DNA from 4 places in the Mesobacillus sp. ABV4_180 genome. Region 3 is predicted to be linked to each of the others. Evidence: riboswitches for the same ligand, from Rfam matches in the RefSeq annotation. Region 3 holds a riboswitch; each other region holds the start of a gene.

Region 1 (7,983 bases), 2.9 Mb from region 3:
ATCAGCATATCAAGATCAAAATGAACAGGCTGGGCAAGCTCCTCCTTGTATCTGAGCTCGACATCCGGCGGGATGGTTTCGCTGTTAACAAGGATTGTATCAATAAAAGCACAATCTACATGGTCATAGATTGCTTTTATATGGTCACTGGCAGCAAAGTCATGTGTCTCTCCTGCCTGCGTCATCAGGTTGCAAATATACACTTTTCGCCCCTGGGCCTTGCATACTTCATTCCCCAGTTTTTTAACTAGAAGGTTTGGCAGGATGCTCGTATATAAGCTTCCTGGACCAATGACAATCAAATCAGCCTCCCTGATTGCCTGGAGCGTTTCCGGAAGCGGCTTGACACCTTCAGGATTGAGGAATACCCTCTTGATCCTTTTACCCGAGTAAGGAATTTTCGATTCGCCCCTGACAATGCTGTTATCCTCCATTACCGCATTCAGCATGACACTTCTGTTCGCTGCCGGGAGCACCTTGCCGCGCACATTCAGGACCTTGCTCATTTCCTGGATGGCATGGACGAAGTTACCGGTAATCGATGTCATTGCCGCAAGAATCAGGTTCCCAAGAGAATGGCCGGACAATTCATTAGAAGTATTGAACCGGTGCTGGAACATCTCTTCAATCAACGGCTCCACGTCTGACAGTGCAGCAAGGACATTTCGGATATCACCAGGCGGAGGAATATGCATATCCTCCCTAAGCCTGCCTGAACTTCCGCCATCATCGGCAACTGTCACGATCGCGGTGATATCAACAGGGTATTTCTTCAGGCCGCGAAGAAGGACTGGCAAGCCGGTTCCTCCCCCGATGATGACGATTCTTGGCTGTCGGTCCGTCATCATGTGGTCTGTCCCTTCCTTTTTTCAATATCCCGGTGTGTCACACGAGTATGATAGTCCTTCTCGAAAAACTTGGCGATATGTTCAGCAAGTGCAACAGAGCGATGCTGTCCGCCTGTGCAGCCGATGGCGATGATCAGTTGGGCCTTGCCTTCTCGCTTGTAATGCGGAAGCATGAAGCTCAAAAGGTCCGTCACCTTTTCAAGGAACTTGGTCGTTTCGTTCCATTTCAAAACATATGTCGACACATCTTCATCAAGACCTGTTTTTGGACGCATATGATCAATATAGTGCGGATTCGGCAAAAAGCGCACATCGAAAACTAAATCAGCATCGATCGGAATTCCATGCTTGAATCCGAAAGACATCACATTTACGGTGAAAATGGTCTTTTTATTGACTGAAAACTCCTCAAGGATTTTCTCACGAAGCTCCTTCGGTTTCATGTCAGTTGTTTTATAGATGATTTGTGCTCTGCCCTTCAGCTCTTCCAGAAGCTCGCGCTCAAGCTGAATGCCTTCAAGCGGAAGTCCGGATGGAGCCAGCGGGTGTGAACGCCTTGTTTCTTTATAACGGCGCACAAGCGTTGAATCATCAGCGTCAAGAAACAATACCTGCGGTGCAACCCATGAAGTTTCAGCCAAATCATCAAGCGCTTTAAACAGCGAGTCAAAAAACTCACGGCCGCGCAAATCCATGCCAAGTGCGACTTTATTCATTTTATTGCCTGATTCCTTCATTAGCTCAAGGAATTTCGGCAGCAATGTTGGCGGCAGATTATCCACGCAGAAAAATCCTAAATCCTCAAAACTCTGGATCGCGACGGTCTTTCCAGCGCCAGACATCCCTGTAATAATCACGAGCTGGGTATCAGTAGTTGAACCGGTACTCATTTCTCTTTCCCCCTGAAAATGAAGTTTAATACGATATCAATTAGGATCGAGCCTGTAGTTGATCAGCTCAAAATCCGGTGTATAAGTAAAGGTTCCGTAGATAATACCCTGTCCATGGACCATATAATCCAGGATATGATAATCGCCTGCAGCCATCGGAAGATCTTTGATGGTATCGAGGTCATGCCAGGATATCGTTCCTTCCTCCGATTCATCAAGGTTGATTCCATCCGCTGCAGTAGCGTAAAAAGTGAACATCATCCACTCGGACACCACTTGATCGTCTTCTTTGATGACAAACGTGAAAATCCCTTTAATCTGCGGGTTTCTCAAGTATATGCCCGTTTCTTCGCGGAATTCCCTGACACAGGAATCCTTCACGGTTTCTCCTGGTTCCATTTTCCCGCCCGGAGCCACCCACCAATTGCGGCGCGGCTTTTGCAGCAGTAAAATTTTTTTATCTTTTACCAAAACACAATTCGTCACGCGCTGCATCGATTCCACCTCTTCAAATATACATACGTGCCCAATCACATACCTTCATGTTTTAGACACTGAAGCTGGACATTTTGCTATAACTGCTTTTGATGAAAACGCTGTAAGCTAATATAAAAGCAGTGCTCAATGCGAAAACAGCCATTGATCATACGCCGAACTTTTATTCTTTCCATTATACTATTTTTAGATTTTCGCCACAATGAATACAAAGATGATATTTTTGTTAAGGATTGTCAATTAGAAGTATGGTCGACTAGGAGAGGTGTTATAATCCCTGGAAGCAGCCTGTTTCACTTTTATGTAAAAAAAGAAGCACAGGATAACCTGTGCCGTCAAAGGATTATATTTTTAAAAGGGGGTCAATTTCTACTTCTATAATACCCCATGATTGTTTCACTACTGTTACAGAAGAATTAATATCTAATTACGTTTTGTTAATTTATGCCGAGACATGCTGTTTTTACCAATTAATTTCTGACAGATTCAGCAGTCCATAAAAATTATGCGTTTGCTTTTAATTCTTCAACGAGCTCTTCGACATAATGCTGTGCGTTCTGGGCTGCGATACTGCCATCACCCGTTGCTGTAACAATTTGTCGAAGTGTTTTTTCACGAATATCACCAGCTGCGAAGATGCCCGGAACTTTCGTTTCCATTTGCTCGTTCGTTTCGATGTAGCCGTTGCCGTTTGTGATTCCAAGGCCTTCGAACGGCTTCGTCAGCGGAACCATTCCAATATAAATGAAAACACCGTCAGCCGCGAATTCTTTTTCTTCGCCATCTTGTGTGGAAACAAGTGTCACGCTGCCAACCTTTCCGTCCCCATTGATTTGCTTGACAGTATGGTTCCAGATGAAATCAATCTTGTCATTGGCAAATGCACGGTCTTGAAGGATTTTTTGCGCGCGAAGCTCATCGCGTCGGTGAACGATCGTCACTTTTGAAGCGAAACGGGTCAGATATACACCCTCTTCAACCGCAGAGTCTCCGCCGCCGACTACCACAAGTTCTTTTCCTTTAAAGAATGCACCGTCACAAACTGCACAGTAAGAAACGCCGCGGCCCCCGAGCTCCTGTTCGCCAGGAACGCCAAGCTTCTTGTACTCAGCACCTGCAGAGATGATGATCGAGCGTGCTTTATATTCTTTGTTTCCAGCCTTGATCGTTTTATATTCTTTGCCGTCGATGACTTCCTTTACATCACCGTAAGCATATTCCGCACCGAATTTTTTTGCGTGGTCGAACATCTTGGTCGAAAGTTCCGGTCCCAGGATGTGGTCGAAGCCAGGGTAGTTTTCAACTTCCTCTGTATTAGCCATCTGTCCGCCCGGTACGCCGCGCTCAAGCATCAGCGTCGACAAGTTCGCACGTGATGTATAAACAGCTGCCGTCATCCCTGCCGGACCCGCACCGATGATAATGACGTCATAAATTTTCTCTTCTGACATGGTGTACAACTCCTTTGAATATCATAATCCGCAATCATTTTCGGTTTTCATTCGAAAATAGTATTTCCTGCCTAAACATATCCTATAAAACAGGAAGCATATAGTCCAAAAATATGCTTGAAAAATGATCGTGTTCACTTATTTGCCAAAAATGGTTTGATGGACAGGATCTGTTTAAAATATTGACATAAATACGCAGGATGTTATGATGATTTACAAATAAACACTTATAATGCAAATCTGCTAGGGGAGCCTTTTGCTAAGGCTGAGATTAAAGTGAAACTTTAAGACCCTTTGAACCTGATCTGGATCATACCAGCGTAGGGAAGTGGAGTATCTGGAGCTTATCGATTTTACTTGCTGCCAATACGACCACTTTCTGCCTGCAGAAAGTGGTTTTTTTATTGGAAAAAAGTATCCTTCAACCTGAGGATGCTGAAATCTAAGGAGGTTTTTTCATGTCCAGTTTTACACAGATCATTCGTCAAGAAGCAAACAAGATTTGGGAGGCAAATTTCAACCACCCTTTCGTACAGGGAATCGCCGATGGAACATTATCACTTGAAAGCTTTCATTATTATGTCTTGCAGGATTCTTATTACCTTTCCCACTTCGCTCGTATCCAGTCGATTGCTGCTTCACGCGCGGAGGATTTGGCTACAACATCCAGAATGGCTGCCCATGCCCAGGGTACATATCAGGCTGAGCTTGGCTTACACGAGAAATTTATAGGACAGCTTGGGGTCACAAAGGAAGAGTTGCAAAGCTTTGAACCCGCACCGACAGCCTATGCATATACCTCCCACCTTTACCGGGTGGCCGCATCAGGAAGTCTTGGTGAAATCATTGCCGCCATTCTGCCTTGCTACTGGATTTACTATGAGATTGGAGAAAAGCTTAAGAATGCAACGCCAGAAACCACGATCTACCAGGAATGGATCTCGGCCTATGGAAGCGACTGGTTTGGCGATCTTGTGAAAGAGCAGCTCAATCTTTTGGATAAACTGGCAGAGAGCTCATCGGAAAATGAAAGAGAAAAAATGAAACAGCATTTTTTGATTAGCAGCCATTACGAGCTGCAATTCTGGGAAATGGCCTACACGCTTGAAGGGTGGGAAATCAACGATTACAAAGCCCTCGTAAGGTAAGCTGGGAAATTTTCATGCCAGGGGAATAAAGCGTACAGGTCACAAGAGAAATAGAGTTATTGTCGAAGTACAAAAAAAGGCCAGCCCTTCTGCCAATCAGATGGGCTAGCCTTTATTTTACATGCTGTCTTCTTCCTGAAGGAACTCGTTTGCCAAATTAATATATTTGGATAGCGTGGAGACAGACAATCCGTATTTTTTCGCGACTGCCTGTTTGGATGTCTTGATATTTCTTAGCTTATCCCAGAGATAGTCAACTGCCGCAGCCCATGCTTTCTTGTTTTTGAAGTCATAGCCTGCTTTCGCTGCCTGCTCGAATACTGAAAACCACATAATGTAGACGCCAGCTTCATTTTTGCTGATTGGCCGGTGGTGGTCGTACAGGAGCTTAGCCGTTTCATGCGCGCCTTTGACCTCCTCTTTCCTGCTGTTCAACTTGCCTGATGCCAGGTAGGAAAGATACGATTTTTCCATTTCCGTCATTTTATCTGTGGATTTATCCGCTTCGAGTATTTCTTTCTTTTTTGCGGACACAGATGTAAGGAAAAGGGCAAATAGACGCTCTTCCGGATAATCACTGTTCAGCTGGTTCAGGATGGCAGATACCTGGGTTTCGAACTTCACGCCTGGTTGATCAGCCCAAGGTTCCATGCCTTCTTTTTCCGGACTGAACTCGAGTACCTTTTTCCACACTAAACGTGCTGTATTTTCCCTGCCGGTAAAATAAGACGCGTGAGCCAGCCAGTAATAGAATGCTCCGTCGCCTTCAAAGCCTGATTTTTGCAGCTTCTTCAGCCATCTGTAAGCCAGTTCGTATTCGCCGACAAGCGCAAAGGTTGCGCCAAGCTTGAACTGATGCTCAACATGGATTGGATGTATTTTTTCTAAGGAGTCCTTTAAATCCTGGCCTTCCTTATCGTGACCCTGGTAATGCGCAAAAACAAGGGCATTGCACAATGCGTGCAGATTGCCTGGGTTCTGCTCGAATACATCATTCAGGATGTCACGAGCCTTAACCGTCTCACCAAGGTAAAAATAAGCCAGCGCGAGATTATTGTAAGCCGACCAGTATTCTGGATACTCTTCGATGACTTCCTGGAAAATCTCAATCGCCTTCGGAAACTCACCGGATTCGAGGTGATTTCTTGCTTCCTCCTGCTTGATGATCAAGTCATCCTCTTCGTAATAATCCTCATCCATTTCTTCCGCCTCAAGCGTCAGAAGCTCAAGAAGGTCGTTCGCATCTTCAGCAAACTCCCCGTCTTCATTCAATTCCAAGTATAAGTTCGCATGCCTGAAAGCATCCCGAAATAATCCCATATGAGCATAGTTATTCGCTAAGAAATAATGGCTCTCCGCCATGTTTTCATCAAGTTCTTCGAGGACCAAGTGCAAAAGACGGTTAGACTGCTGGTATTCCCCCAACTCCGACTGCACGATTGCCAGCTGGCAAACGATCATCGGCTCGCCGGGTTCAAGCTGCATTGCGCGCTGGAAATACTTTTCAGCCTTCTTCAAATCCCGCCTGTGGAAAGCCTTGACCCCTTTGGTGAAGTAGTATTCACCTGTAGGAACAAATGACAGCAATAGGCCTTTTTGTTTCCTTGCTTTAGAGTCTTTTCCCATGTGATCCTCCGTAAAAAAAATTGTGAAACCTTTTATTAGTTAGTCTCGGAACCTTGATTTGTATATAAATACACATATAGTGTTTTATCGAAGCAACTTTAACTAATGTAGTATAACATACGGACAGAGTATTCGAGAAGGTGTGGATTTGAAAATGTAGTGGCGGGGTGGAGATTGGGAGATTGGATGAGTGGCAGGCATGGGGTTTTAGCTAAAGGAGGTAGTTGGGTTTTCATGGGTTGGTCGATATATTGGGGAAAGTGGTCGATATATTGGGGAAAGTGGTCGATATATCTTAAAATGTGGTCGATATATTTAAAAATCCGCTGATATAATGCAAAATGTGGTCGATATATTTTAGATTTCGCCAATAAAATCAATGCATGGAACAAATAGAAGGTATTTTGCAATAACGAGGCGAATAGATACAGTAAAAATTTCAAGGAGTGATGGCATTTGATCGGGAAATATAGAGAATATCCGAAAGAATTATTGATTCTCGAAGCAATAGTGAGGCGTTACCCTCATCAAGATCATCAAAAAGCAGAACTAGAAAAGAAACTTTATCGAAAACGAGCCGGTTACAAAGGCGAAAAGACACTGGATTACTTTTTAGCCCAAATCGACCACTCGGAAATGTTGATTTTGCACGATTTAAGAATCCCCATCAACGGTACCCACTTCCAAATTGATACCCTAATCATTACCCCTTTTTATCTCCTCATTATTGATTCCAAAAATTATGCAGGAACACTGATTTTCCTTCCCGAATTCAACCAACTCCTCCGAATCCACAATGATATAGAAGAAGTTTTTTCTGATCCGATTCTCCAAACAAAAATCCAGGCATCCCAATTAAAAGCATTTCTTGGAAAACATCACATTAACTCGCCTCCTATTGAATACCTTGTTGCGATCAGCAATCCGCAAGCCTTCATTAAAAATCCCACAAATGATCGAGAAGTCAGAAACAGAGTGTTCAGGTCTTCGAATATTGCATTTAAAATCCCTTCATTCTATCAAAAGCATACAAAATCCATCCTTTCTAAAAATGACATAAAAAAAATCTCCAGACATTTAATAAAGGCGCATGAATCATTAATTCCTAACCCAAAAACAATGAACCTGCCATTCGATAAAATGGTTCAAGGTGTACAATGTCCAAACTGTGATGTATTCGGATTGGACTACCACCAGGGGAAATGGACTTGCAAAAGCTGCGGATACAAATCAGCCGATGCCCATATCCAGGCATTGAGAGATTATTTCCTCATTTATGGTCCATCAATTACCAGCAAGCAATTCCGCGAATTTATGAAGCTTAAATCTTCTTCTACTGCAAAACGACTTTTATCAACCATGGACTTATATTTTATCGGCACGAATAAAGGACGTTCCTACTCTCCGTCAAAAAACTTCTTTTCCTAGAGGTGGTTAAAAGCAGAAGAAACCCAGCGCGATTCATTCTTCTGCGCCGGGTTTCTTCCTTTTATTTAATACAACTAGTACTTCTTTAAGCGGCAGT
Region 2 (7,983 bases), 190 kb from region 3:
TGACACCCATTTTTCCATACTTGAGGGAAACCCAGCAGATACCATTTGTGAATACGCAAATGAAGTAAATGCGGATTTGATCATCATTGGCCAATCCGGTAATGAGGGAATCAAGCGTAAACTGCTCGGCGGAGTCAGTCAAAAGGTAGCGAATAAGGCTAACTGCCACGTTTTGATAGCCAAATAAACACATTAAAGCCGGGTCGCTAAAACCCGGCTTTAATAAATGCTCATTCTCTTTTCAGTACATCGATCAAAATAAAAACCTCTGGACCTATTAAACTAACTATTCCTTGCTTCTGCAGCCAGTTCATCAAGGCGCTCCATTGTTTCTTTTTCCTCAAAGCTGCTGAAAATCCGGAAATCATCAACATCTAAAATCCTGTAATGCTGACTGAGTATGTTTTGTTGCAGCACAAAGCCGCCTGAACGAGCAATTTCCCTCCACCATACTTTACCGCCAAGTGTTTTTTCCTTTCGGTAATCCGATCCCTCGTGGGCAATCGTCTCCAATACTTCAAGAGGCTCATTACCGAATAAGAATTGTATCGTTTCTGATTCCCTGAACAATGCGCAGATGGTTACGACAGTTGCCCAGCCTGCCTGCGCGCGGCCTTTCTCAATCTGGACAAGCGTTTTTTTGGAAATACCTATGATATCCGCCATTTTATCCTGTGTATAACCCACTTCTGCCCTGAGCATTCTTACTTTATCCGAAACCCTGACGATGATTTCATCCCTTGTCATCCGCTTCATTCCCTTACGTTCTTTTAGTGTAATTTTACACTCTTTTCTTTAGAATTCAAAATACTTTTTACTTTTTAGCTAAAAGTTCTATTTTACAAGTAAGAATTACTGCAGAAAAAAGGAATGCAGCGGACTGCATTCCTTTTAGCTCTATTTCAGTTTTTTCCTCTGATCCATGCTGCAATTGCTTGAGCAGGTGCTCTGGATGGAGCAGGATGCACATTTTCCTTCCTTTGATTTTTTGATGAACCGGTAGAAGGACCATGCTGCATATCCGAAAATAATTCCGCCGATTAGAATGTTCGCTAACATAACTTCATCCTCCTTCCCAGATCAGCTAAGACCAAAAAGCTTGCCTCCCTGATAAATGGCTAAAGACAAAAGATAAGCGATCACTAGAGCATATCCTATTGAAAAGGCTGTCCAGCGTTTAGAGCCCGTTTCCTTGTAAATGGTAGCTGTTGTCGCAAGGCATGGGATATAAAGCAGGATGAAAACCATGAAACTGTATGCTGACAGCGGAGTGTAATGAGATGCCATCAATCCTTGCAAGCTTGCTTCATCAGGTACAAAATAAATGATATTCATTGTGGAAATAATGGCCTCTTTCGCCAGGAATCCTGTAAAAAGAGAGGCGCTTGCCTGCCAGGTGCCGAAGCCTATAGGTGCTAATAATGGTGCAATAATACCTCCAAGCCCAGCTAGGTAACTGTCATCCATGCTTACATTCAAACCTTCCGGGCCGGCATAGGCGAGCAGCCAGATCAGGACCGAGCCAGCAAATATAAATGTACCCGCTTTTTTTACGAATCCTTTTCCTTTATCCCACGTGCTCCTCCACAGCGCTCTCGCTTGAGGCAACCTGTAAGGTGGCAGCTCAATTACAAAGAGGGATGTTTCTCCCTTTAATAAGGTTTTTGAGAATACCTTTGCTAGAATGAGCGCGACCACGATTCCGAGCACATACAAACTTAAAACGATAAGAGCTTTATGCTGCAAGAAAAAAGCTCCGACAAATAAAGCATAGACCGGCAGACGGGCTGAACATGACATTAAGGGAGTCAGCAGGATTGTCATCAGTCTCTCCTTTGGTGTTTCGATGGTCCTTGCAGCCATGATGCCTGGCACATTGCAGCCAAAACCTATCATCATTGGGATGAATGCCTTTCCATTCAATCCTACTGATTCCATCAGGCGGTCCATTACGAGAGCGACCCTTGCCATATATCCAGAGTCTTCCAGCAGTGATATGAAGAAAAATAAAATGAAGATCTGCGGGACAAAAAAGAGCACTCCGCCAACTCCGGCAATGATTCCATCAAGAACCAAATCTTTTATAAATGGAGATGTGCCTGCAGATGAAAGCGCAGCAGTAATCCCTGAAGTTATCGGACCAGATAAAAACGAATCCAATATGTCAGATAACGGAAAGCCCAGCCAGTCAAAGGTGAGCATGAACATGATGTACATCAGGAATAGAAAGAGCGGGATACCTATGAATTGATTCGTGACGATCCTATCTACCTTTTCGGTCAAAGGCACTTTTTCACCTTCCATCCTGGTGGCAGATACTGCAACAATCCTCTCTGCTACTTCGCTGCGTTTCTGGTGGATTACCCGGTCTAGCATTTGAGTTTCTCCTGTTTGCTGTGCATGGGATGCAGAAACACTCAGAATCAATGCTTCGATTTCTTCTGGAGGCAGATATTTTTCAAGATAGCTTTTTACATAGGGATTCCCCTCGAACAACTGGAGAGCCAGCCAGCGTGCAGGTTGTTCTGTACGTCCATCCAACATGGTGCCTAGCTTCAGGATGCCCTCTTCAATCGCATTTCCGTAGTATACAAGATTGTTCTTTCTCTTTCCGCTAAAATCGCCTGTTACCATCTCCGCAAGCTCTGTGCAGCCTTTACCGGATCTTGCAACCACCGGAGCAACCCCAACTCCCAGCGCTGCGGCAAGCTTTTCAATATCGATTTGAAGTCCCCTGTTTTTTGCTACGTCAATCATATTTAAACCAATTATGACAGGAGCACCATATTCTAATAGTTGCAAGGTAAGATGAAGGTTTCTCCTTAGCTGGGATGCGTCGAGGATGTTTAGTAATTTTTCAAAGTGTTCATTAAGGAAGAAGTTCGTGACGACACCTTCATCCTTTGAGAGTGGATTAAGAGTATAAACACCAGGAAGGTCAATCAGCTGGCCTTTTCCATTCTTGAACTGCCCGATTTTTTTCTCGACTGTGACGCCGCTCCAGTTGCCTACATATTCATAGGATCCTGTTAAATTATTAAACAATGAAGTTTTACCCGTATTGGGATTACCGATGATCGCAATATTCATCATAACCGCTCCACTTCGATTCTTAGTGCTTCTTTGCGGCGGATCCCGATGCACTGTCCGCAGGATTCAACCATCACAGGACCACCGAATGGCAGGATGCATTTCACACATACTTCAGAACCCTCAGCGATACCCAAATCGAGCAATCTCCTCCTGACAAATTTATCAGCACCTGCAATATTCATGATCCGGCCTTTTTCACCAGTCTTTAATTTTCCCAGCATAGCCATCACCTTTTTTATTTCATAATATTTGTGAAAAAGTAGAAACTTTCTAAATGAGAATGATTCTCTTTATTAAAACAATAATTCCTTACTTTTACTGTGATTTAAGTCACAGAACACCCTTGATTTACATCCACTTAGTGCAAAATCCATACAATTGACATATTTTTAAAAATTGCGCAGGTATAGAATGCAAAAAAAAGAAGAGCCAGTGAGCTCTCCTCGTTTTCTTCCTAGATTGTTTTTTTGCTTACAGGAGTGGATTTAACCATTCTGTAAGGGGCGTAACCAATGACAAGAATGATAATAATTGCGCTTAAAATCATACTTGGAAGCATGTAGGTGCCGTTGTAGATGATCGAATAAAGCCATGCTGGCTGTCCTTCTGGCGCCCATACTCCAAAGAAAATCCAGCCAGAAAAGAAGTGAGCGACGAACCGCAGCATGCTGCCGATCAATGTTCCGGCTAAAACCAGCCCCATCCATTTTTTCTTATAGCCATTTTGGATGCTCCCTTTTATTTGTCCAGCAAAAATGCCAGCCAGCCCAAGAACCGAAAAGGCTACGAGGTAATCGATGATTCCCTGTACTGGATGATAAATTTGCGAGAAGCCAAGGATGAACTGCAAAAGTCCAAGCAGAAGGCCCGTCAAGGCTCCTCCCTTTACTCCCCATCGGAATGCCATAATGAATACAGGTACCATCGCAATCGATACTGAACCGCCCTGCGGCCAGATCCTTGAAAATAAAAATCCTGAAAACAAGTCCAACAAATAAGCCAGAGCGGAAAATACCGCAACTTCCACTAAAAACAACGTCTGCTTTTGCTTCATTTCTATTCCTCCTTCTTTTCAGAATGAGGTCCGTTTTCAACACGCCTTTTCTGCTTCAGAAACAAAAAAAGCAATCTGGGATCGATGCAGGATTCCCGAGATTGCTTTCCTATCGCATCCACATTCCTACGCTAGCATTAACTAACAGGTTCAAAGGGTAAGAACTCGTCCGCTCACTCTCAGCTGCACTTGGCAGCTCCCCTTGTGGTTATTATTTAATTTCTACACTATGAATATACTATTTCTTTTTAAGAATAACAAGCACAAATCTTTTCAGCCCCAAAAGTGGCAATAGTGTCGATTCCCGATTGGCACATCTTAAAAAAATGCGACTTTTGTCATATTTTTAGCTATTCGACTGCTTTCACCGCATCTTCTTAATATTCGACAAAGGGATTTCTCCATTTCCCTCGAATCCTTATACGGAATAGAATAACTGGGGGACTTAATAAAATGCTGCCAATTACGGAGAACCGATTGCTTAGCTTCCTGACTAGTGAAAAAGAAAACCTTATTGCCGACTGGAATGAAAATATATTAGTATCCGAAGATGACCCGTATAAAGAAAAAGTAAGCAAGAACGCCGAAGAAATGTACGCTATCATTCTTTCTGTTTTTTCAAAGTCAAATGAAGAACTGGAGGAACATCTGCAAAAGCTTGCATTCATGGTGGGAGACGAACGGGTGAGGGCGGAAATTAATATTGGCGACTTTGTTTATAATGTTAACTCTGGACGCTCTATCGTTTACAGGCACTTGCATAAATTAAACATGGAGTGGAAAGACCTGCAGGATACGATTGACCGGATTAATTACTGCTTTGACACTTTCCTGTACTACGCTGTTTCTTATTATAATGAACAAAAAAATAAGATTATCGAGGAAAAAAATCAGTTCATCGATTCAACCCATAAGGACAGATTGACATTGCTGGGGCAAATGACTTCAAGCTTCATCCATGAATTCCGCAATCCATTGACCTCCATCCAGGGCTTTATCCAGCTCCTGAGATCGGAACATGAGGATATGAAGTATCTTGACATCATTTCAAGTGAATTGGAACAGCTGAATTTCCGAATATCACAGTTTTTGCTCCTGTCCAAAAAGGAACTCATCGGAAAAGAAAAAGACCTATTCTCATTGAATAAAATGATAGATGAAGTCTTGAATTTCCTGTACCCAAGCATCCTCGACACGAATGTGAGGATTATCAAGGATGTAGCGGATGATATGGACCTGTACGGCTACTCAGACGAAATCCGCCAGGTTCTCATCAATATCATCTTTAATGCAATCGATGTCCTAAGCCAGTATCGCGCCGATCCAAAGATTGAAATTAAAGGATTTTTCGTGAATGACACCCATATAAAAATCGAGATTTCAAACAATGGCCCTGTCATACCAGACCATCTGCTAAAGACGATCTTCGAGCCATTCGTCACCACAAAAACGCTCGGAACCGGACTTGGTTTGTTTGTCTGCAGGGAAATCATCGAAAAGCATAAAGGGATTCTTGCCTGTTCATCGGAACCTGAAAAAACGTCTTTTATTATGCTGCTGCCTCTTACGGGAAATGAGAGTTAGTTCATTTTTTGATCTTCAAATTAATATTGGGCTTGACCGGCCACATAACAAAGACCCAGCTTACCAACAGCTGGGTCTTTTTTGTTTTATTCGGAATACTCCAGTGAACGGTTGTTCGCCACACTTTTGACTTTCGTTTTTTCTGTTCTTACAATATGCTTTTTCTCGGACTCAGCAACGATGACAGCACATGCTGCATCGCCGGTAATATTGACCGCTGTTCGGGCCATATCCAGTAGACGATCGATACCGAGGATTAAGCCGATACCTTCAACTGGAAGCCCGACTGATTGAAGCACCATCGCAAGCATGATCAAGCCGACTCCCGGAACACCTGCGGTCCCAATGCTCGCCAGCACGGCCGTTAATACAACCGTTAATAGCTCACTCATCGAAAGGTCCACACCATATACCTGTGCGATAAAAATGGTCGCAACCCCTTGCATGATTGCTGTCCCATCCATATTGATCGTTGCGCCAAGCGGCTGGACAAAGCTGCTCACTGATTCAGGAACGCGCAGATTCTTTTGTGCGGTTTCCATGGATACAGGGAGTGTGGCGTTACTGCTCGATGTACTGAATGCAACCCCCATCGCTGGAGAGAATTGCTTGAAGAACCAGAACGGATTCTTCTTTCCCAGCAAGTATACACTGGATCCATAAGTGACGAGCGCATGTACAACCAGAGCGAGTACAACGACAAGCATATATACCCCCATCGCTTTGATTGCTTGGATTCCCTGGCTTCCAATTGCCGTTGCAATAAGGCCAAAGGTTCCGTATGGAGCAAATTTCATCACTAGTCCCACTAGATACATCATAATATCATTGCCCTGTTCAATTAGGTGCAATACCCCTTTTGTCTTTTCTCCAAGGGCTGTTAACGCGATTCCAATGAATAAAGCAAACACAATAACTTGCAGCATATTGCCAGTTGTCAGTGCTTCAAACGGGTTTACGGGAATAAGATTTAAGAAAGTTTCGCTTACCGGCGGAGCCTTTTCAGCCTTGAATTCTGCACCGCTTGTATCGAACTGTCCCATCAATCCGGGCTTAATCAAATAGGCCAGAGCAAGACCAATGATAATGGCAATGGCTGTCGTTGCTAAAAAGTAACTTACCGTCTTAAAGCCTATCCTGCCGAGCTTCTTTGGATCCCCTAATCCGGCAGTTCCGAGAATGATCGAAAACAAGACAATCGGCACGACCAGCATACTGATTAAATTGATGAAGGTCTTGCCAAGCGGCGTAAATAGAAATTTATCTAAAATAGAAAACAAATCGGGTGAAAAGATGTTTAAAATCAGTCCTGTCAAGGCACCAAGACCAAGACCAATCAAAATCTTTGTAGTTAATTTCATAATTTTCCTCCCAGATTAAAAAAGTGTAAAAAACATCGTAGTGATTTATTCCCTCATTTCTTTTAGATAAACGCTGAAAATTTTAATGGCTGAAAATACCAGAAGAGGATTTCAGGAGGTTACTATGCTGTCTATAAAGGTTGATTCCGAAATTGAACTGCGGAATTTTGAGCTTCAGGAAGCCGGGGAACTATTCTGGCTGGTGGATTCGAACAGGCACTACTTACGTCAATGGCTGCCCTGGGTTGATTCCATGCGTACTCAAGAACAATTTTATTCAGTAATCCAAATATGGCAGAAAAATTTATATGAAAGGAGTGGCTTTCATTTTGCTATCAAGTACAGAGGAATCCTTGCAGGAACGGTCAGTCTCCATGCAATTGACTGGAATAATTCCATTGCATGCATCGGCTACTATTTATCTAAAAAAATGCAAGGGAGGGGTATAACATCGAGGGCTGTAAAGGCAGTAATCAAACATGCTTTTTTTGATCTGCAGCTTAACCGGATCGAAATACGCTGCGGAAAATACAACCATAAAAGCAGGGCCATTCCGGAAAAAATGGGTTTTATTCAAGAGGGAGTCATACGGGATGGTGAATATTTAAACGGAGCCTTCCATGATTTGATTGTTTACGGCCTTCTTGCAAGAGAGTGGGGATGATTGCATCCAGCATGCCCCAATAAGCAGTTGCTGATCATCTTACCTGCAGTGAATTGAGAGTGATACGAACTGCTAACTACGTGATGCACTTTAACGTTGAGCCTACTTCTCACCGGGCAGAAAAATGGTGAATGTTGTTCCTTCAGAACTAGAATCAACCTTTATTTTGCCTCCATGCTCCTGAATGATCTTATAGCAAATCATCAATCCGAGGCCGTTGCCATTTT
Region 3 (7,983 bases):
GGCTGAGCTCAGCAAGGAGGTCCGCTAAATTATTCAATATGTATCCCTCTAAGTTTTTTATTTTATTATAATGCAAAAAGACCAATGCGTAAACATTGACTACGTGGTGATATGCATATATCATTATAAGTAGTTATAAAAACTACATTGTGGTATATGGAGGTTTTAAAATGAACAGCTATATTCGGGAACCAATCAATGGGCTGACCCATCTGGCCGGTGCATTCCTTTCCTTTGCAGGGCTGCTTGCCCTTGTTATCAAAGCTTCACTTACAACAGGCTCTGCGCTGGCGATTACTTCTGTCACCATCTTCGGCATAAGCATGATCCTACTTTATACGGCATCCGCCACTTACCATATGGTGATCAGCAGGGACAGCGTGATTGCCTTTCTTAGAAGAATTGACCATTCAATGATTTTCGTGCTGATTGCCGGATCGTATACACCTTTTTGCCTGATCAGCCTTAATGGCGTTACAGGATGGACGTTATTCGGCATCATTTCATTCGCGGCAGTTTGCGGAATCCTTTTTAAGATGATCTGGTTCAGGAGCCCAAGATGGCTGTCTACCTCTATATATATTGTGATGGGCTGGATGGTCATCTTTGTTGTGTCCCCCCTCTCCTCCGTCTTGAGCAGCGGCGGGATTTTTTGGCTGGTAGCCGGAGGAATCATGTACACAATCGGCGGCGTCATTTATGCCGTGAAACCGGATTTCCTCCGTTCAAAGCATTTAGGCTTCCATGAAATTTTCCACATTTTCATCATGCTCGGAAGCCTTGCGCATTTCCTGAGTGTATATCTATATGTTCTATAGAATGGAGAAAAGGTGCCTGCAAACAGGCACCTTTTCTAGTAAAACATCCGTCTTCTTTGTTTGGCAGCAGGCTGGTATTTCCTCATCGGACCATATTCAAGTACTTCTTTTAAATAAAAGTCACCTTCTGGATTTTGCTGTTTCAGCAGTTCGGTCAAATATGTAATGTCATCCATGGCCCTGTGTGTCTGGAATTTCGAGATATTATGAGCCTGCAGCAACGTCAGCAGCTTGCTGTTTGGGAAACCGTGGTTTTTCCATTTTACATTTTTCATTGTGCAATACCATTTCATCTCATTGACCTCAGGATACATCCTGAACAGAAAGCTTCTGTCGAACGAGGCATTATGTGCGAAAATCGCATCGGTACGATTGAAATAATCAAGGATCTTTTCATCGTAAAATGTTTTTCCGCGGACCATTTCATACGATATCCCATGAATTCGGTACGCCCTGTCATAATTGCTCTGGGCCGACTTCGAAAGCGGCTCCCTCAAGTAGGAGTCCTCATCCAGGATATCGATAATCTCCCCTGTTTCTTCACGGAAAGAAAACAGCTTCACTGCCAGTTCTATTATTTCATCTGAATCCGGACCCAATCCGGTTGTCTCCACGTCCACTACCAATCCAAGCTTGTTCTCTATGCTCAAAAATGTCACCCTTTTCAGCTGGTATATATGATTCTATTTATAATCATATAGGAGGACACCTCTTATTTCCAGCTTTAGAGAACAGGATGAAATCATTTCCATGTTACTGCCTGCTGCTGATCTCCAGACTGCCTGCCGAACTCTTCATGAATGCCTTCAAAAGTATGAAACCTATTGCCGCACCTGCAATTGAACTTGCAAGAAATGCCGGCACCAGGCCAAACAAAGCTGCATCCTTGCCTAAAAACAGCACGGCGATTGGATAACAGGCAATTGCTCCTATAATTCCTGTACCAACTACCTCTCCCGCAAATGCAAAACCCATTTTCTCCGTCTTTTTATAAAAGTAAGCTGCCAGCAGTGCACCAATCATGCTGCCCGGAAAAGCGAAGACGGATCCCGTTCCCATTAAATTCCTGAGCAGCGAAATGCCAAAAGCCTGGGCAACTGCGTAATAAGGGCCAAGCAGGACAGCAGAAAGTACATTGATGAAGTGCTGCACCGGAAATACTTTTACAATCCCAAGTGGAATATACAACATATGGCTAGTCAAGGTACCAATAGCCATCATCATGGCAGTAATGGTCAATTTTTGTGTGTTCCTCATTTTAACCTCCATTTAATAAAAGATTTTTTCTCTTAATTTGGCCGCAGCACTTTGAACATTGTCTGAATGGCTGATGGCGGTAATGACTGAAACGCCATCAGCACCTGCTTCCATCACTATAGCAGCATTATCTGCATTAATGCCGCCTATGCCGACAATCGGTATTCCAAAACCTTTCAGCTCCTCGACCAGTGCCGTACCCTGGACATCCCTGGTGTCCATCTTGGTTGTCGTGGGAAAAATCGGACCAACTCCGAAATAGTCTGCTCCCGCTCCCCTGGCTTGTTCTGCTTCCTTTAAATTGTGGACAGATACACCAAGGATTTTATCGCCTATTTTATTGCGCACTTCTGATGCATTCTCATCCTCCTGGCCAATATGGACTCCATCGGCATCGAGCTCAAGTGCCAGGTCAATATCGTCATTCACGATGAACGGAATACCGTCTTCCTTGCAAATCCGCTGAAGCCTCTTTCCAAGCTCGTGCTTTGCCTTTCCCTCAAGGCAGCCAGCCCCCTTCTCACGATACTGAAAAAGAGTGATGCCACCTCTAGCTGCCTCTTCTATCACTGATCCCGGTTCTTTCAAACAATTCGTGCTGCCAGCAATAAAATATACTTTTAGCAAACTCTTCATTTGTTCGGGACTGATTCTCGCCATGATTCTGCCTCACTTTCTCTTTTTCTATTAAAGGCCCAGTGGTTCGTAGGCCCATGGCCATTTCCGATTGTGAGCGGATTAGCGATTGCCGCGTGGATAAATTCCTTTGCTGCAGCTGCTGCATCATGGACCGAAAAACCTTTTGCAAGCTGTGCAGTAATCGCTGCGGAAAAAGTGCAGCCAGTTCCATGAGTGTTCATTGTAGGGATCCTCGGTGATGAGAAAGATGAAAATCCTGTACCGTCAAAAAGGATATCGACGGATTCAACCTCGTCCTCGTCATGACCGCCTTTTATGATGACATTTTTCGCTCCCAGGGCATGGATTTTTCTTGCTGCTTCCTTTTTCCCCTCCAGATTTCTGATTGACATTCCAGTCAATACTTCAGCTTCAGGAATATTCGGGGTAATGACGAGGCAGAGCGGCAGCAACTGACTTTTCATCGTTGAGACAGCAGCCTGCTGTAGCAACGGCGCTCCACCTTTAGCGATCATGACGGGGTCCACCACGACCTTCTCCCAGCTGAATAATTTTATTTTTTCCGCTGCCGCTTCAATGATCTCTGCATTGAAGAGCATCCCTGTCTTCAAAGCGTCCGTCCCCATATCCTCTCCAATTGATTGAATTTGTTTGGCGACAGCTTCTGCTTCCATCGGAAAGACGGCCTGGACTCCAAGAGTATTTTGGGCAGTTACAGCTGTCAAAGCCGACATCCCAAACACATTCAGTTCCTGAAAGGTTTTTAAGTCTGCCTGAATTCCGGCACCGCCCCCGCTATCAGATCCCGCGATTGTCAAAGCCTTTTTCATCTCAATTTACCTCCTGCAGATTGATTGAAATTTTACTATTAAGATCTTCTTTATTAATCAGGTACAGCTGGTTCAGAAACTCAGCCTGGAAGCTCCCTGGGCCTTGTGCGGCACATTTCTCAGCGGCCATTTCCGCTGCTGCGCCGTATATTGCCACTGCGGCAGATGCTGCCTTGAGAAAATTTCTTTCAACAGCAGCAAAAGCACCAATGACAGATGTAAGCAGGCATCCGGTTCCCGTCACTTTCGTGAGCATTGGGTGCCCATTATGGACAACAATGGCTGATTGCCCATCCGTAATGATGTCGTCTTTTCCAGTTAACACGACAACCGTCTTCAACTTTTGTGCGGCGGAAATGGCAAGCTCAAATACATTGCCACTGGATTCACCCGCATCAACACCCCTGATACTCCAGTGTTCACCGGCAACATTAGCAATCTCTGACGCATTCCCCCTGACAATCGAAATCTCTAATTCTTCCATCACCGTTTTTGCTGTTTCGGTCCGATAAGCTGTCGCTCCTGCACCAACTGGGTCAAGAATGATGGGAACTCCCTTCTCATTAGCGGACTTTCCGGCAATCACCATTGCTTCAACCACATCCGGCTTCAACGTCCCGATGTTGAGGACAAGACTTCCAGCCATGCTCGCCATTTCGGCAACTTCTTCATGTGCATAAGCCATCACAGGCGATGCCCCCAGTGCCAGCAAGCCATTGGCCGTGAAATTAGTGACCACGACATTTGTAATGTTGTGAACAAGCGGTTTCTCTCTGCGAACTCTTTCTAAAAAACTGGCAATTTCTTTTTTATCCATTCTCAAAACCTCCTTTGAATATAAAAAAGCCAGATCCACAAAATGGACCTGGCTTAAAAGCAATGTAAGAAAAACATCTCTTACTACTTTCCTACGCTGGTATTACCCAGATCAGGTCCGAAGGGTTAAAAAACATGGCGTTTTTCTCTCAGCCCGCAACAGGGCACCCCTAGTAGTACAACGAATATTCAATTAGTTTAATCGTAGCTTTAAGATTTATATATGTAAAGTGAAAAATAAAAATCCATTTATTTTTCGTCTTTTACTTTTTCGACCTTTCCCTCAGCAAGATCGTCAAATGGAGTGTAGTGGTTTTCCGGTAATCTTCCCGAACGGATTTTTTTAAAAATAGAATAGAAAACTACAAACAGAACAATTGCCGTGAGTAAATATCCCATACCCCTGTCTCCTTTAATCTTATTATACAGCATCCCGGATGCAGAAATTGGAATTTTCATTCTTTTTAAAATGGTCTTCTTAAAATTCTATGCTAATATGAAAATATACATACGAATGGGAGTTGAAGGGAATTGAAAAACGAGATTATTGAGCGATTTACCACATACGTAAAAGTAGACACACAATCAAATGAAAATAGTGAAACATGCCCTTCTACACATGGCCAGATTACTCTTGCCAATATGCTTGTAGAAGAACTGAAAATGATTGGCATGGAAGATGTGACGATTGATGAGAATGGTTATGTGATGGCGACACTTCCTGCCAATACTGAGAAAGAGGTGCCAACGATTGGTTTCCTTGCCCACGTGGATACGGCGACCGATTTTACCGGCAAAAATGTCAATCCACAGGTGGTTGAAAATTTCGATGGCAATCAAATCATCCTGAATAAGGAATTGAATATCATCCTTTCTCCGGCGGATTTCCCAGAGCTTCCTCAATATGAAGGACACACCTTGATTACGACTGATGGGACGACACTCCTTGGTGCGGATAACAAGGCTGGAATTGCAGAAATCATGACGGCGATGGCTTATTTGATCAACCATCCTGAAATCAAACATGGAAAAATCCGTGTTGCTTTTACGCCGGATGAAGAAATTGGCAGAGGACCGCATAAGTTTGATGTTGAGGCTTTCGGTGCGAAATTCGCTTATACCGTGGATGGCGGCCCGCTTGGTGAGCTTGAGTATGAAAGCTTTAACGCAGCGGGTGCAAAGCTGACTTTCAAAGGCAAGAATGTCCACCCTGGCACGGCAAAAGGAAAAATGGTGAACTCAGCTAAAATTGCGATGGAGTTCAACAGCAAGCTCCCTGCCGAAGAAGCACCAGAGCACACCGAAGGATATGAGGGCTTCTTTCACCTCAGTTCCATACATGGTGATGTAGAGGAAACAACGCTGCACTATATCATTCGCGACTTTGACCGTGATAGCTTCCAGGTGCGAAAGGATTTAATGCAGAAAATCACCAATGAACTACGACTTCTATACGGTGAATACCGTGTTGAACTTGAAATGAACGACCAGTACTACAACATGAAGGATAAAATCGTGCCTGTTAAGGAAATCGTCGACATTGCTTACGAGGCAATGGAAAACCTCGGAATCAAACCAATCGTCAAACCGATTCGCGGAGGAACTGATGGATCGCAGCTAAGCTATATGGGACTGCCGACTCCAAATATATTTACAGGCGGTGAGAACTTCCACGGCAGATTCGAATACATCTCTGTGGATAATATGCTCAAATCCGTAGAAACAATCGTGGAAATCGCTAAACTATTTGAAGCGAAAGCTTAATTAACTAACAAGAAGCCAGATTCCGCAACGAACGGAATCTGGCTTTTCTGCGACTAGAATAAAATCAGCCTCAAGTCGTATCCTGAATTAATTCCGTGGTGCATTGGGGAGAGGAATGATTTGCCTTATTCTGTATATAGAAATTGATTGAGAGGAGATTTAACAATGATTAAACGAATTTTAATAATCTTTTTGGTGATTACCGGTGCTTATATCGTGTTGAATTACATGCTCGACGGCAGCGGAATTAACCTTTCGAAAACAGAAGACGCTGAGAAGGTGAGCAAGCAAACTGAAAATATTTCAATTGATATTTCCAGTGTCGAGACGCTGATCGTGCCAGAGGACCGAGATGATATCCGTGCCGAATTAAAAGGCAAAGGGTCGGTTAAAGTTGATCGGCATGGCGATGAAATCGAAGTTGCGGTTAAACGAAAAGGTTTCTTCTGGTTTAACTGGTTTGAGATGGATAAGACTACACTGACTGTCTATATTCCTGAAGACTATGAAAAAGATATGAATATTGAGCTTGGCTCTGGTGAGGTTGTTTTTAAAGGAGCCTCTGCAGATGAACCTATGAAATTAAGGGACCTGGCACTTAATATCGGTTCAGGAAGCATCATATTGGAAAATTTCGATGTTGAAACACTTGAGCACCAAAGTTCATCAGGCGAAGTTGAGATGCATTCAATTGTTGCTGATTCAGGCATTTTCGAAGTCAGCTCCGGAAGCGTCGAAGTAGAAAATTTCTCGGGAAAACTTGATGCCGATGTATCCTCAGGTGAGCTGGAAATCCAGATGGACCGATTGACAGATGACGTTAACCTAAACGTAAGTTCAGGCAAAATCGAACTGGATTTGCCTGATGATGCCGATTTTACGTTGAACGGAAAAATAAGCAGCGGAGACCTATCGAGCGATTTCCCGCTTGAAAATAAAGACGAATCCGATAACCGCCTTCGCGGAAAGCATGGAAGCGGAAAATATGAGATTAACGCTGACGTTTCAAGTGGTAATATTGATATCTATTAAAGAATACAATTCAAATTAGGATTCATAAATGAAACGAAGCCTGGTTGCCATCAACCAGGCTTCGAGTTAACATATACACGTCTTTCGCTTTGCACCAACCTTGTTCAGGCCAGCGACTTTCTTGATATAATCAGCAGCGACCGGTACTTTGCAGGCTGTCTGCCCGACATCGACATGGACCTTTCCAATTTTCCCAGCAACTTCTCTCGCTTCATCGTGCAATGCCTCAAAATAAGCACCTACGGAGATTACAAAGCTGTTCATCACATACCGGACTCGATTCTTCTCATGATGAATGGTGCTTTCAACTTGATGTAAAAAGTTTTTGATTTCCTCAAGATCCAATTCCTCATCTGGTGTAATTGATACATAATTCGAATATGTACTCCATCCACAAGTCGCAATCATTTCTTTATCGGACTGCATCCACTCCACAGCCAGCTCATGAGCAAACGGACTCTCCGCTGCAACGCCAGCAACCGTATATTCAGCAAGCATATACCAGTAGGCCTTTTCCGCCCAATTCTGTAAAGTTTTTTTAGAAATCAGTTTTGGGTTGATGGACAATCCGGCTAAATACATTGCATCACTATTGCCTGTTTCGTACAAAGCATAGGCTAGTTCCTGATCCTTTTTCACCGTTTTGACCAGTTTTTTTAAATCCCCAACCCTGACACCGTAAAATGGTTCACTCGCTCCATGGCGAATCAGTGTTTGCTTTGTTTGCTCCGAACCCATTTCCTCAAGCTTTGCCATTACTTGTTTTAGATTCATCCCAACACCGCCCAGACATTTTTTTATCATTATATACCAAAAATTGAAAGCAT
Region 4 (7,983 bases), 420 kb from region 3:
CCAGAGGCTTTTTCATCGCTGCCACAAGCAGCCAGGATCCCTGCCATTGTCACAATAAGTACGAATATCGATAAAATTTTCTTCACTTTCTAAAACTCCCCCTCTAAATTTATCTTTTTGTCTTCCAATGCTTGCCGTACTAAAAATCCCGACAGTTAGAAGCAAAGTTTATTTACCCCTTTTGAGAGGTTGATAAACTTCCTTTTTTTGCTTGATCTCTTTTCTCCCCCCAACAAACGTTATGACTATAATTGTAACAATCCTGTAATATGCTCTCAAAATTCAAATTATCTGATAATTCGTGATATACCAGTGTATTTCATGCTCTCGTTTACTCAGCTTGCTTAGCCTCCCTTTTCCCCTAGGATCCTTTCAGATGCTCCCGATTCTTGCCTGGTCGACAGAAATCACCGAATTTTGACGTTATATCAGAAAAGCCAGGAGATTTTGCATCAACTTTCGTGAATTTCCCGATATGCTTATAAAAACTTCCTTTTTCGAACGAAGTTCCTAAAATTCACACTTTCTGCATATTCAAGCTCAACTGCATGGTTTGTCCCCATCCTTCATATCATGGTGATGAGGAGGTTAACCATGTTATTATTTAATGTTTATGTCTTCTTTACCCTTGCTTGCGTGACCTTTATATCTATCATAATGGCTAACCGTTTTAAGTCTGGAATGAACTTGATGTCAGGTATGATCGTTACCATGTTTTTCGGAATGAATGCCGGGATCACATCAGGGATTTTACTTGGCAGTATCCATCAGGGTGATCTGTTCCTTTCTACTATGCTCGGGATGGTTATAGGAGCTTTTTGCGGGGTGGGACTTGGATTTGTATTTAGTACAGCTTCCTCAATTGAGGGTTTTATGAGTGGGTTGATGGGTGGAATGATGGGGGCTATGCTTGGCGAAATGCTTTTGCCGGAAAAAGCACTGATTCTCATCCAATTTTTTTTAACTCTTACTGTATCATCTATATTCCTATATAAAATTTTGCAACAAACAAAGTCTGCTATTAAATCCTCTAGAGACGTTATCATACCTTTCCTCAGCTTTATCTTGCTGGCCTCATATCTATTAACAGGGAATTTACTAGGTAATGCCTGGATCGAGAACATTGAGCAAAAATCAGAAGACCAGCAGCATCTGCACCATCCTTAACGCCAAGGGGATTAATTTATGTAAAGAAACGGCAAAAAAATTCGCCGTTTCTTTTTTTCTTAGTATGAGTTTGTACACTAAAAACCTTCATGCAATCCACTTGCCTTCAACAAACGATAAATATCTTTCTTCAATTGCAAAAAGACATCATCAGTAAGTATACGACCCGTCCTTGGCCTATTAAACGGCACTTTCATTTCCTTGATTACTTTTGCAGGTCGAGGAGAAAGCAGGTAAATTCTATCTGATAAAAAAATCGCCTCTTCGATATTGTGCGTAATAAAAAGCACAGATTTCCGCTCTTCTTCCCAAATGGACAGGAGCCATCTTTGCATCTCAAATCTCGTGAACTCATCCAAAGCGGAAAATGGTTCATCCAGCAGCAAAACAGACTGTGGACTTAAAAGAGCCCTCAGGAAAGCGACTCTTTGTTTCATGCCGCCCGACAGTTGATTGGGATAAGCTTTCTCATAGTTTGATAACTTTATCTTTTCCAGCCACATTTTCGCCTCAGCTATGTCACGTTTTCCGGAAAGTTCCTGGCCAAGCAAGATATTGTCCAATACTGTTCTCCATGGAAAAAGCGCTGGCTGTTGAGGCATATAGCCTATATTCCCAGTTTCTCCATTGATTTTGCGTCCATCAAGGTGCAGTTCCCCTTTGTCAGGCTGAACCAATCCACCTATGCATTGAAAAATCGTACTCTTCCCGCTGCCAGAAGGACCAATGATCGATACAAACTCACCTTCATTCACATGCAGTGAAATATCTTCCAGCACCAAACCTGTTTTTTCGAAGGATTTAGTAATGCTGTCAATTCTGATTTTGGCTTCCATTATTCCCATCCTTTTGGCATCCATTTAATCAGACGTTTTTCCATCAAAACAATCAGCCCGTAGAAGAACATACTGAAGATGATGATGATGAAAATCGCTATGAAAACCCGGTCAGTCCTGAATGCGGAAGAGGATAAGGTCATAAATAAACCGAGTCCTTTTTCAGCACCAAGCCATTCAGAAATCACAGCACCCATTACGCTATATGTCGCCGCAATTTTCAAGCCGGAGAACATCGGAGGCAGGGCATTTGGAAGTTCAAGCTTCATAAACATCTGTAAATCTGTGGAACCCGACATTCGCATGTAATGTCTGAGTTCACCCGGAACATTCCTGAACCCATCAAGGCAGGCAATTGTAACCGGGAAAAAGCAGATTAATGTAATCAGGATCAATTTTGGCAGAAAACCGAATCCGAACCAAATCACAAATAATGGGGCTATCACGATTATCGGGACATTTTGCGATAGAATCAAGAATGGATAGAATGCATTCCGAAGTGAAGGAACTAAGTGCAGAGCCATTGCAATCATAAAGCCGATTGTCACCCCAAGTAAAAGTCCGGCAATAGCCAGGTACAATGTTGCTCCTATATCTGAGAGAAATAAAGAATAATTTGTCATTGCTTCCCTAATAATGAGGGATGGGGCAGGCAGCAGCCATGCGGGGATTTCTTTAAAATATGCAACCCCTTCCCATAGCAGCAAAGCAAGGAGGAGAACCAGACTTGGTCTCCATCCATTCTTCAAAATCTCTCTCATTACCGATATTTCTCCGTTAGTCGATCCATAGTGATTCCTTCTGGCTGATAAAGGATTTTTACCTGGGAAATGACATTTGGCGAGCCAAGTTCGACCATTTTTTTATTCATCTCGGCAATCACATTTAATAATTGCTCCAGGTTTCCTTCCATTGTCGTTTCAAGCGGATGGACTTCAAATTTCACACCAGAGGCATCAATGATTTTGATTGCTTCATCCACCATTCTAATGACTTCTTCCGTTGTTGCAGCCTTAGGGATGATTTGTACACTTACAAGAGAATTTGCCATTCGTAACTCCTCCTTATTCAGGTAAAAATTCGTTTGTAAAAGCTTTTTCAGCATCCAATTCTTTCTCGAGAAGACCGTGGTCAAACATCCACTCACTGTAGTTCTCCCAAACCTCAAGCTTCTGTTCTCCCCATCGCCCTGCATCATCCTGATATTTGGGAGAAAGCCACTCCTGGCTCTTTTTTACAAGCTCTTCGTCCAAATCCGGTACTGCCTTTAGCAGGATTTCCGCACTATCCTCTGGATGTTCAATCGCAAATCCATATCCCTCCGTAAGCGCAGCCATGAATGCTTTAACGGTTTGCGGATCATTTTTGATCATCTCTTCATTTGTGCTGATGACAGGCGTGTAGTAATCCAATTTATTTGAATAATCGGTCAGGTACACCATATTGATTGGCTCATTACGGAGCTCAGCTTCGACACCCGTCCAGCCATAATAAATCCAGGCAAAATCAATATCACGCTTCACTGCAGTGAAAAAATCAGAATCGCCCATGTTGACAATTTTCACTTTCTCCACATCAGCATCATCCTGTTTCATTAATGAACTGATGACTTCTTTTTCGATCGGTGATCCCCATCCGCCATAGGTTTTCCCTTCAAAATCCTTAGGAGAAGCAATATTTTTTGCTTTTGGGGAAGCAAATCCCGATGTATTGTGCTGGATGACCGCAGCCAATGAAACGATAGGGATTCCCTGGATCCTTGCCTGAGTAATTCCCTCCTGGTAGCTCACACCAAATTCTGATTTGCCCGATGCGACAATCTGGTCCGCTCCTGCTTCACCCGGCATGATAATATCTACATCCAGGCCATTCTTTTCAAAAAACCCTTTTTCCTTTGCCACATAAATGCCCGTATGGTTCGTATTGGGCGTCCAATCAAGTACAATCGATACCTTCTTCAGTGATTTTTCCTTCTCAGCCGACGACTCGCTGGATGAGCAGGCCGCCATGCTCAATACCAAGAAAAACATCGTTATCAAACTTGCAAATTTCCTCATAACTTTCCCTCTTCTCTAATTTAATTGACAATGAAGCTGGAAAAGAAGGCTGGAATAAGAATTGATTTTCACATAATAAAAAATGCGCCCGGGAAATCCCAGGCGCACGAAAAAATCCATAATAAACGAATACACGTCTATCAGAAGATGTTCCCTACGCTGGTACTAGCCAGATCAGGTTAAAGGGTCAGCATCTCTGGATACTTTCTCAGCCGGCACCACCGGCTCCCCTACATTTCCTATTCTCCAATTGTCATCTTAAATATATAGAAGTTTTTTTGATTCGTCTAGAATAATTGCATTTCAGAACAAAAAAACTTCAATCCAAGGAAGGATTGAAGCTTCTTAATGTATGATTCCTACTGGGTTCGAACCAGCGACCTCTACCCTGTCAAGGTAGCGCTCTCCCAGCTGAGCTAAGGAATCGTTATTGAGTTTGTCCTTTTTGGTGAGGACATTTATTAATATATACTGGAATGGTTGCATTGTCAATAATTTTATAACATCTCAATTTTATCTTCTCCTAAACTTCTTATTGCCTGGATCACTCTATTAATATAGGCATCCTCATGGAGAACAAAATCTTTTTTAGAGACTATTCTACTAAGTAATTTTTTTGCACCACAATCATCAATCTGAAATCCTTCGACACTGATTTCTTTTGTATCCCCAAACCAGAGTTTTTCAATGTCGTCCAGGCTAGCTTTCACTATTCCGGAAACTTCCTCTTCTTGAAGGTGATAAGATTCATTTGGGACATGCTGATTATATACATACACATGGCATAGCTCTTTATCTATGAAATCAGCACTGACAAGAGAACCTTTGATTACTCCAAGTGAAACAATGTCCACGAATGATAATTTTACTCCCAGCTCCTCTTCCACTTCCCGTAAGCCGTCCAATTTGGTTTCATGCGCTAAAATATGTCCCGCCGCTGTTATGTCCAATAAATCGGGATAGTCTTTTTTATCCGAGCTGCGGATTTGATAAACAAGATAGTCCTTTCCGCCAACCCTCTCGGTAAACCAACAATGAAAAGTTTCATGCCAGTGTCCTTTTTTATGTACTTCAGAACGCGTTGCCGTCCCCAGTGGATTCCCCTGGTCATCAAAAATTCGTAGCATTTCACTCTCCATCAAAATCCCCCCATTAAGTTCATTATAACATTAATTTCCAACGCGAAAACTATACGAACATTCGTTCTAAAAAATATTGAATAAGGAACAAATGTTTGGGTATAATAAGAATATAGAATTTGGGAGGTGAACACACATGAATAAGCTGCTAACAAAATCATTAAAAGAAAAGCTCCCTGTGGAGATGATTTATCTAGCTGCAAATAATCAGATTACTCAACGAAGAATCATTGTAAAAGAAATTCGCGGCAGTTATTTTAAAGCATTTTGTTTCCTTAGAAATGATGAACGGTTATTCAAAGTTGAAAACATCCTTTCCGTCATGCCAGAAAAGCGAAAATTCCTCAAAACAAGCTAAAAAAAGAAGCCCCCGATTTGAGGACTTCTAAAAAGCTTATTAGCTTGCTGTGTTCGGCTCAGGCGTATCGTTTCTCTTGATTAATAATTGCAAAGCAATGATTAAAACAAAAGAACCAAGGCCGATAATATCGGTAATTTTTTCAGGGTAGATCAGCATCAAACCACTTACAACCCCAATGATTCTCTCATACCAGAACAACTTCCTCAGCCAGAAACCAATAATCCCTGCACCAATCAACATCATTCCAGCAAGTGCTGTAAACACTACCCAAATTAAGTAATACCATGTAGTATCAATCATTAACAATTCTGGAGACAACACGAACATATATGGAATAATGAACGCTGCAATTGCCAGCTTTGCCGAGTTTACGCCGGTCTTTATTGGTTCACCGCCAGATACACCTGCCGCCGCAAATGCCGCCAGGGCAACTGGAGGTGTTATATCCGCAATGATTCCAAAATAGAACACGAATAAATGGGCAGATAGATCAGGTACTCCAAGTAAAATGATTGCCGGTGCAGCGATTGTTGAAGTAATGACATAGTTCGCTGTTGTCGGGGACCCCATGCCCAATATCAAGGATGCAATCATCGTAAACACCAGGGTAAGAAGTAAATGTCCGCCGGCCAGATCCAATAATCCATTGGCGAGCTTTAAGCCCAATCCTGTTTTTGTTACGACACCCACAATGATACCAGCCGCAGCAGTAGCAGCCGCAACTCCTAACGCCGTGCGGGCACCATCAACAAGCGCGTCAATCATATCCCTGAAACCAATCCGTGTTTCTTTCTTAATTGCACTGACTAAAACTGTGATAAGAATACTCCAGAGAGCTGCCCGCATAACACTCATGCCGCTAACCATCAGGACAATTACCGCTAATATTGGAAGCAGCAAATAAATCTTTGCCAGCACTTCTTTGCGATCAGGCATTTCCTCATCCTTCAATCCACGAAGACCAACACGTTTTGCTTCAAAATGTGTCATGATCCAGATTCCTGTGAAATAAAGAAGTGCTGGAATTGCTGCAGCCTTTGCAATATCCCAATAAGTGATTCCACCGCCAATGAACTCTACCATCAAGAATGCTGCCGCACCCATGATTGGCGGCATTAACTGACCGCCGGTGGATGCCGATGCTTCTACGGCACCAGCAAACTCTTTTCGGTAACCAAGTTTTTTCATCATCGGGATCGTAAAGGATCCGGACGTCACAACGTTAGCTACAGAACTGCCGCTGATCGTTCCTTGAAGGGCACTTGAAAAAATCGCTACCTTTGCTGGACCACCTACTCTTTTTCCTGCAATGGATACAGCAAGATCATTAAAGTATTGGCCTACACCTGTTTTTACAAGGAATGCTCCAAATAATAAGAACAAGAAAATGAATGTAGAGGATACACCCAATGGCGTTCCTAAAATACCTTCCGTAGTGAAGAACATCGTCTGGATTAAGCTGTCTAATTCAAGTCCTCTATGTGCAAGGAATCCTGGCATGTATGGGCCATATAAGCCATATACCATAAACAGTATCGCAATAATAGTTATAGGAAGTCCAACCGTTCTCCTGGTTGCTTCAAGTACAAGCACTACAGCGGCCAATCCAATATAAAAGTCCATCGGAGTAAGCCTGCCTACCCGGTTTACCAATTCATCGATCATTAATGGCCAATAAGCACCGACTGCAACCGCAATAAGGGCCAACAAAATATCATACCAGGCGACTTTATTATGTACCCTGTCTTTCTTTCGTGCAGGGAATAATATAAAGATCAATGCCAGTGCAAACCCTAAGTGAATGGATCTTTGCAGCTGAGCAGTTAAAACTCCGAATATCGATGTGTACAACTGAAACAATGAGAATGACAGCAACATTACAAATGCAATCGTGCCCATTATCCCCTTCAATTTCCTTGAGGCAGCTTCAGGATCGTATTTTTCAAGCAGTTCCTGCTGTTCCTGTTCTGTTAAAGTTTCATTTTTCATGCTCAAGGATGTTCACTCCCTTCATCTGCTGAATAAAATTAATTTTTTTCACTTCAATCCTCACTCTCGTACCTGGTTCGATAACCTGGACAAGCGGAAAGGATACCTTACCTTGGACAAATGTATGATTTGCCCTGACCTTGCCAACCCGCAGGTCAAAATGCTCAAACCTTCTGTCCATATTCTTAATATAGTATCTTCCATTCTGCATCTCGAACTTCTCACCCTCAGCAACATCTGAAGGCATACCAATCGCAAAATCTTCATATTCCAGTTCATATTGCTGAATGTCATTTTGGTCAGTCACTCGATAGCTTTCGATGACGTCCGAGAGGTGGATAGAATGCTTATACTTTATCTTAAATGTTTCACCCGGAGCAATAGGAACATAGCAGAATATATTATCTCTTTCAGGTTGAAGAAAAACAAGTGCT

What was found. Region 3 has a riboswitch for thiamine pyrophosphate ahead of thiM (hydroxyethylthiazole kinase). Riboswitches for the same ligand answer to the same signal wherever they lie in the genome.
Region 1: it holds a riboswitch for thiamine pyrophosphate, as region 3 does, so the genes downstream of both, tenA (thiaminase II) here and thiM (hydroxyethylthiazole kinase) in region 3, are expected to answer to the same signal.
Region 2: it holds a riboswitch for thiamine pyrophosphate, as region 3 does, so the genes downstream of both, thiT (energy-coupled thiamine transporter ThiT) here and thiM (hydroxyethylthiazole kinase) in region 3, are expected to answer to the same signal.
Region 4: it holds a riboswitch for thiamine pyrophosphate, as region 3 does, so the genes downstream of both, ACXAEA_RS17120 (ABC transporter substrate-binding protein) here and thiM (hydroxyethylthiazole kinase) in region 3, are expected to answer to the same signal.

The regions. Positions count from the first base shown of each region.
Region 1 is NZ_JBSWTJ010000001.1:826,753-834,735, reverse strand. It holds gene ACXAEA_RS04080 (gluconeogenesis factor YvcK family protein) at 1-848, opposite strand, end outside; gene rapZ (RNase adapter RapZ) at 845-1,738, opposite strand; gene ACXAEA_RS04070 (NUDIX hydrolase) at 1,775-2,233, opposite strand; gene trxB (thioredoxin-disulfide reductase) at 2,737-3,684, opposite strand; TPP riboswitch at 3,920-4,028, shown strand; gene tenA (thiaminase II) at 4,143-4,832, shown strand; gene ACXAEA_RS04055 (tetratricopeptide repeat protein) at 4,950-6,458, opposite strand; gene ACXAEA_RS04050 (nuclease-related domain-containing protein) at 6,915-7,886, shown strand; gene hisIE (bifunctional phosphoribosyl-AMP cyclohydrolase/phosphoribosyl-ATP diphosphatase HisIE) at 7,920-7,983, opposite strand, start outside.
Region 2 is NZ_JBSWTJ010000001.1:3,566,819-3,574,801, forward strand. It holds gene ACXAEA_RS18235 (universal stress protein) at 1-187, shown strand, start outside; gene ACXAEA_RS18240 (helix-turn-helix transcriptional regulator) at 283-747, opposite strand; gene ACXAEA_RS18245 (FeoB-associated Cys-rich membrane protein) at 898-1,059, opposite strand; gene feoB (ferrous iron transport protein B) at 1,081-3,093, opposite strand; gene ACXAEA_RS18255 (FeoA family protein) at 3,090-3,314, opposite strand; gene thiT (energy-coupled thiamine transporter ThiT) at 3,548-4,147, opposite strand; TPP riboswitch at 4,254-4,360, opposite strand; gene ACXAEA_RS18265 (histidine kinase N-terminal domain-containing protein) at 4,601-5,731, shown strand; gene ACXAEA_RS18270 (dicarboxylate/amino acid:cation symporter) at 5,818-7,092, opposite strand; gene ACXAEA_RS18275 (GNAT family N-acetyltransferase) at 7,217-7,756, shown strand; gene ACXAEA_RS18280 (ATP-binding protein) at 7,859-7,983, opposite strand, start outside.
Region 3 is NZ_JBSWTJ010000001.1:3,757,260-3,765,242, forward strand. It holds gene ACXAEA_RS19160 (DUF1836 domain-containing protein) at 1-37, opposite strand, end outside; gene trhA (PAQR family membrane homeostasis protein TrhA) at 171-818, shown strand; gene ACXAEA_RS19170 (exonuclease domain-containing protein) at 854-1,468, opposite strand; gene thiW (energy coupling factor transporter S component ThiW) at 1,572-2,075, opposite strand; gene thiE (thiamine phosphate synthase) at 2,088-2,735, opposite strand; gene thiD (bifunctional hydroxymethylpyrimidine kinase/phosphomethylpyrimidine kinase) at 2,708-3,544, opposite strand; gene thiM (hydroxyethylthiazole kinase) at 3,546-4,361, opposite strand; TPP riboswitch at 4,433-4,542, opposite strand; gene ACXAEA_RS19195 (hypothetical protein) at 4,610-4,759, opposite strand; gene pepT (peptidase T) at 4,892-6,124, shown strand; gene liaG (LiaG family protein) at 6,290-7,156, shown strand; gene ACXAEA_RS19210 (DNA alkylation repair protein) at 7,223-7,930, opposite strand.
Region 4 is NZ_JBSWTJ010000001.1:3,335,701-3,343,683, forward strand. It holds gene ACXAEA_RS17095 (transporter substrate-binding domain-containing protein) at 1-47, opposite strand, end outside; gene ACXAEA_RS17100 (hypothetical protein) at 595-1,167, shown strand; gene ACXAEA_RS17105 (ABC transporter ATP-binding protein) at 1,245-2,003, opposite strand; gene ACXAEA_RS17110 (ABC transporter permease) at 2,003-2,764, opposite strand; gene ACXAEA_RS17115 (thiamine-binding protein) at 2,764-3,054, opposite strand; gene ACXAEA_RS17120 (ABC transporter substrate-binding protein) at 3,068-4,012, opposite strand; TPP riboswitch at 4,195-4,302, opposite strand; tRNA gene ACXAEA_RS17125 (tRNA-Val) at 4,414-4,486, opposite strand; gene ACXAEA_RS17130 (NUDIX hydrolase) at 4,558-5,199, opposite strand; gene ACXAEA_RS17135 (hypothetical protein) at 5,336-5,557, shown strand; gene ACXAEA_RS17140 (TRAP transporter permease) at 5,597-7,549, opposite strand; gene ACXAEA_RS17145 (DUF1850 domain-containing protein) at 7,539-7,983, opposite strand, start outside.